One region of the Lactococcus taiwanensis genome, then DNA from elsewhere that is predicted to be linked to it. Evidence: predicted binding sites of a transcription regulator. Region 1 holds the regulator's gene; the other holds the start of a gene.

Region 1 (3,216 bases):
TTTTTCAGGAAAGAGCGATCAAGAACGCGTTTTTATTAAAAAAAACGGCAGTCCTTTTTTGCCGAGCATTTATCTGGAAGGAATTACGCCAAAAGTTCTATGGACTAAGCGTACTGCCGAAGGAGATACCTTGTCTGCCCAACCTTGGATTGATGGGCATACCCTTAATCCAGAAGATATGGATGATCGGCAGATTAATCACATCTTGGCCCATCTTCATGATTCAAAAAAATTAGTGGAGTCCTATAAAAAATTAGGAAGCCAAGTTATTTTTCCAAAACAACTTTTGGAAGAGTGCGTAAAAAGTACGGAAGCTTTGCAGACCAATCACTTTTTGACGCAAATCATCGAAGAAATGAGGGGCGAAATCCCTGAATTACATGAGGATGAAGTTGTTGTGGTTCACGGAGACGTCAATCATAAAAACTGGTTAGTCGATGATACTTCAGGTAAAATCTACCTGGTAGATTGGGACACCGTCTTTTTATCAGATTCCATGGTGGATATGGCTCATGTCCTTTCACACTATATCAAACCTACGAACTGGAGTTTGTGGTTAATGACATCAGGTGTACGTCCTCGTTCAGATATTATGGACAAAGTAGCTTGGTATGGGAAATTATCTTTTCTGCGCCAAATCTCTGAATACCTCTCGCGAGGAAAGATGAAAGAGGTCAATCAGGAAATTTTAGGGCTCCGGAATTTTTGTGAATTATTTTAGAAAAATAGGCTAGGGAGTGGACCTTCCTATTTTTTGGCTTATAGAAGAAACTTAAAAATGATAAAATTTTTCTAAAAGCCATTCCCATAAGTTTGCAGAATGAACTGACTGATTGGTCAGCCAACTCGAAGTGCAATAAGCTACTGACAGCTTCGTCAGTAAAAATAAATTAAATAGAGGTAAAAATGCGCGTCAGAAATCGAAAAGGGGCAGGCGAAATGCTTGCCGAAAACGCACATATTGTTGTTGAGAATCCAGCCGACTTTAAAGGACGTTGGTCTGAACGTTTTGGAAATAATCACCCGATTCATATTGAGGTGGGATGTGGCAAAGGAGCCTTCATCACAGGAATGGCAGCTTTGCATCCAGAGATTAACTACATAGCAATAGACATGCAGTTGTCTGTTTTATCCTATGCACTGGATAAAGCGATTGAAGCTGGTTTACCAAATGTTCAGATGATGTTAGTCGATGGGGCCGCTTTAAGTGAGTATTTTGAAGAAGGAGAGATTGATCAAGTCTACTTGAACTTTTCTGATCCTTGGCCTAAAGCGCGACATGAAAAACGTCGCTTGACTTACAAGTCTTTCTTAGAAACTTATGAAAAGATTTTACGTTCCGAAGGGGAGATTCATTTTAAAACAGATAACCGAGGACTCTTTGAATATTCTCTAGTTTCTCTCGCAAACTATGGCATGGAACTCAAAAAAGTCTGGTTAGATTTGCATCAAGATGAAGAATTTGCTCCGCTGAATGTAATGACTGAATATGAAAAGAAATTTTCACAAAAAGGACAAGTGATTTATCGTCTAGAAGCAAAATTTAAAAAGAAAAATGATTAAATGACAGCTTGATCAGTAAAATATGGTAAGTTTAAAACTCATAGTTGAGTTGAAGAGATTAAAGGAGAATAGATATGAGATGTCCGAAGTGTTCTTCTGAGGATTCAAAAGTAGTGGATTCTAGACAGGCTGAAGAAGCAATCCGTCGTCGCCGGGTCTGTGAATCTTGCGGTTTTCGCTTTACGACTTTTGAGCGAATTGAAGAAATGCCCCTTTTAGTCATTAAAAAAGATGATAAGCGTGAACCTTTTAACCGTGATAAAATCGTGCGTGGCTTGGTTCGTTCAGCTTATAAGCGTCCTGTTTCGAGTGAAGATATTGAACAGGTCGTCGCTAATGTAGAACGCAAAATCCGCCAACTTGACAGTAATGAAGTTCAATCTGACACCATTGGTGAATTTGTAATGGAGGAATTAGCAAAACTTGATGACATCACCTATATCCGCTTTGCAAGTGTTTACCGTTCTTTCAAAGACGTCAGTGAATTAGAAGAACTTTTAAAAAATATTACCAACAAATAAGTTACTGACCAGGCTGTAAGTAGCCTAAAATTTTTAAAAATGAAAAAATGAGGTAGAAATGAGAGCAGGAGATTCATTTACGATGGTCAATCGTGGCAAAACAAGCTTTGATGCGGAGACTTTTCGACTGCTCTATTTACCCATTATTGGTACTGATGCCTTTGCCCTTTATCAATTGATGTTGAGTTTCTCCACAGGACGTATTTCTCATTTTCTAGAATATCTTAATATTGGTTTGAACCCCTTTGTTGAGGCCTTAAATAAATTAACGGGACTTAGCTTGGTTCATGTCTACGATGACCACACGCGGCTTTACTTTAAGGTAGAAAGCCCTCTTAATTTTGAAGAGTTTTTAGCTGATGAGTTTTATCGTCAACTTTTGATTTCTAAAATTGGTGAAAATCGCGTTTCTGGCCTTTCTAAAACAATAGAGCCCAAAGGGAAAGAGATTTCTAAGAAATTTCATGAAATCTACAAAGTTTCATTCAACCAACCTGATGAACCTCAAGGACAAGGTGCTCATGCCAATAATAACTTTGATATGGGTGCTTTTCAGAGTTTAATGACGCGCCAAGGTTTGCATTTTAATGATGAAAATAAAGAAGTGCTAGCCCTTTATGCTCTCGCCGAAAAATTTGAACTTAATTGGTATGAGTTGTTCAAATTAGCAGAGCAGACCGCCAATGCTGATAAGTCTTTAAATGTTAGTCAACTAACACATCGCCTCTCGGCAACACATGAGCCTCAACGTCCCCTTTCAGAATTTCCAAAAGCTTTTGCTGACTTGATTGTGACCAGTAAAGCTCATGAGCCAGAAGCTTTCCTTAAACAAATTAAAGCCCAGGCTGGTGGCTTTGTAAGTAATGATGAACGGAAGATTCTTGCTCATCTTTCACGGCAAAATCTTGTGCCTGAGGTGCAAAATATCCTGATTCATTATGTATTGGTGCAACAAAAAAATGCCACCTTATCGTCAAGTTTTGTGAATACATTAGCTAATGACTGGATGCGCAACAAAGTCTTTACTGCAGAAAAAGCGGTGGAGCGTATTATGGAACGCAATGAAGGGGCAAAAGCAAAAGCTGCGCAAGCAGCAGCAGCTCAGGCGGCCAAACGCCCAGCAAAACTTAAA
Region 2 (3,216 bases), 390 kb from region 1:
ACAGGATATTCACAGTAATGAATGAATCCACCATTGGCATAAACAGGATAGTCTTTTTCAAACTCTAATTTTTCAAATGGAGTTGGATTTTTACGCACATCATAATGGAAAGAATTAGTATAGTAATCTTTGTCAGTAATATCTGCAACTGAGCCAAATTTTTCTTTGTCCATCCGGCAGAACCGGTCAGTTAGGCTTTCTGATGGTGTTGAGTAGACTGAATAATGATATCCAGATGCTTTAGACCATGCTTCACAATCTTCATGCATCCGTTTCACAATTTCAATGGTAAAAGCTTTAGCTTCGGGGTTATTTTCCCAAGTTGGCCCGTAGAAGGTTGTTGCCACTTCATAAAGCCCAATATATCCTAAACTTACAGTTGCGCGTTCATTATTGTAGAGATCATCAACAGCTCCATCGGCGTCAAGGCGGCCCAAGGCGCCATTCATAAAGAGAATAGGTGCATTTTTAGGTTGTGCTTCTTTAGCACGTTCCACACGAAAGGCAAGCGCATCATGAGCAATTTCAATTCTTTCATTGAAGATTTCCCAAAATTTTTCTTTATTTCCAGCGGCTTCAAGAGCAATACGTGGAAGGTTGACTGTGACAACTCCAAGATTATTCCGTCCTGCTGTCACGTCATTACCTTGGGCATCTTTCCAGCCTTGTAAGAATGAACGACACCCCATTGAAGCTTTAAATGAACCTGTTAATTCAACAATTTTATCATAGCTCAAAATATCAGGGTACATCCGTTTTGTTGAACATTCAAGCGCAAGTTCTTTGATGTCATAGTTGGGTGTCCCTACTTCAAGGTTAAGCCCACGTTTGAGTGTGAAAATTAATTTTGGGAAAATCGCGGTGCGGTGTTCTGCGCCAAGTCCACCAATCCGGACTTGAAGAATTGCTTTTTGTATTTCACGCGCATACCAATCCTCCCCAAGACCAAAACCAACTGTTACAAATGGCGTTTGACCATTTGAGGTAAACAAAGTATTAATCTCATATTCTAAAGATTGCATTGCATCATAGATATCTTTGGCTGTTTTTTCACGAGCATAAGCTTCTTGTTTTTCAGCACCATCAATCCATTTTTGTGCATCTTTTAAATGTTTTTTATAATTTAATTTCGCGTAAGGCGCCAATACTTCATCGGCACGGTCAAATGAACAACCACCATATTGTGAACTAGCCACGTTAGCGATGATTTGACTGGCTTGAGCAGTTGCTGTTTGAATTGATTTTGGCGAATCGACTTGCGCATTGCCAAGTTTAAAGCCATTTTCAAACATATTTTTAAAGTCAATCAAACAACAGTTAGACATGGTTGTAAATGGGCTATAATCTAAATCATGATAATGAATATCACCTTTTTGGTGAGCATTGGCGACGTGAGGTGGAAGCATTTTAAGGCCGATGGCCTTGGAAACAGCGCCAGCTGTCAAATCACGTTGGGTGTTAAAAACATTGCTGTCTTTATTCGCATTCTCATTCACCACCGTTTGATCGCGATTGATAAGTTTTTCAATGGTAAAATTAATATCAGTAGCTTTAGAGCGTTCAATATCTCGTTTGGCACGATAGCTGATGTATTCTTCAGCGAGCGCTGCTTCACCCGATTCCAGTAACTCTTGTTCGACAATACTTTGAATCTCATAAATTTTGACATTCTCAGAAAAGCGCGCGAAAATTTCACTGACCACTCTGTCAGTAAGTTCTGACAGCATCGTTTGATCGGTCATTTCTACTTTTTCAGCCGCTTTCGTCAGTGCATCAAAAATCTTTTGGCTGTTAAATTTTACAGAGCGCCCATCACGCTTAATCACATTTATTTCTTTAACTTCAATTTCCTGATTTAATACTTCTGTTCTCATTTTTTATCCTCGTGCACTCTAAATTCTTTCCTCACTATTTTATCAAATTCTCACACTTAACACAATATATAGTGGGTAATTATGTAAAAGAATACAACATCTTGTGGCTTAAGGCTTACGGCACTTTGCAAGCTCTCTCAGAAAAAATGTCTGCGTTTTGTTTAAAAAATGTAATAGTTTTGTTTAAAAACTGAATTTCTAAAGCTTAAAATTGGCAGAAAGTAAAGGAAGTTACTGACAGCCTGATAAGTTGACCACTGCAGGCAATTGCTAAAGAAAATTTTTTCAACTTTAAAAAACATCATAGTTACCTTTCAAAAAAAATCGTTTACAATTCGCCATACAATTGAAATCTTTTATTTTAATGTTTTTGTCATTTTGTTATAACAAATTGCTTCTTACATGGTAGAATAGAAGTATTCATTTTGTAATTTTAAAATTTCTCTACGGAAAGGAAACGATTTATGCCCGCTTCACGTGTTAAAGTAAAAAATAGACATCTAAAAAAGAAGGCGAAAAAGCCTTTAACTTTTCATAAACCTGCCTCTAAATTCGCTGGGGCGGTCCTAATTGCTGGTACGCTGACTACAACACACGATCTTTTAGTGCAACAGGCCCAGCCTATCGTTCAAGCAGCTACCAATTCGACGGAAGCATTTATCGAGAGTATTGCAGCCTCTGCTAAACCCGTCGCTGATGCCAATGGACTTTATCCATCCGTCATGATAGCGCAGGCTATTTTAGAAAGTAACTGGGGAACAAGCCAGCTTTCCCGTGCACCTTACTATAACTTATTTGGAATTCAAGGAACTTATCAAGGAAAAAGTGTCGTTTTCAAGACCCAAGAATACTTGAATGGTAAATGGGTAACTAAAGACATGCCGTTTCGTGTTTACCCTTCTTTCAATGAGAGTTTTCAAGATAATGCCCATGTCCTAAAAACCACTAATTTTGGGAATGGTCCTTATTACGCAAAAGCCTGGCGTGCTAATGCAGCAACTTATCAACAAGCTACAGCAGCCCTTACTGGTAAATATGCTACAGATCCAAACTATGGTGCCTCACTCAATCGAATTATCTCCCAATATAATCTTACCCGTTTTGATGGTTCCACCACTTCAGGAACTAACACAACCACGCCAACGCATACAACTAGCGGGAACTCCTCCACTGGCAACGCAACAACCACTAGCTACACTGTAAAATCGGGCGACACCCTTTGGGGCATTTCACAAAAATATGGCGTCAGTGTTGCTCAAATCCAAAGTCTCAATAAACTTAAGAGTACGACAATCTATATTGGGCAAAAGCTGACAATCCGTAGTGCTACAAATAGTTCATC

The links. The regulator NrdR, encoded in region 1, represses ribonucleotide reductase genes. The targets are predictions, from matches to a motif close to ACACNATATATNGTGT.
Region 2: a site for NrdR is predicted at 1,934-1,949, ahead of nrdD (anaerobic ribonucleoside-triphosphate reductase). Genes of this name have one in related genera too.

What each region holds. Positions count from the first base shown of each region.
Region 1 is NZ_CP070872.1:832,575-835,790, forward strand. It holds gene JW886_RS04175 (phosphotransferase family protein) at 1-721, shown strand, start outside; gene trmB (tRNA (guanosine(46)-N7)-methyltransferase TrmB) at 907-1,563, shown strand; gene nrdR (transcriptional regulator NrdR) at 1,638-2,084, shown strand; gene JW886_RS04190 (DnaD domain protein) at 2,143-3,216, shown strand, end outside.
Region 2 is NZ_CP070872.1:441,424-444,639, reverse strand. It holds gene nrdD (anaerobic ribonucleoside-triphosphate reductase) at 1-1,874, opposite strand, end outside; gene JW886_RS02265 (LysM peptidoglycan-binding domain-containing protein) at 2,339-3,216, shown strand, end outside.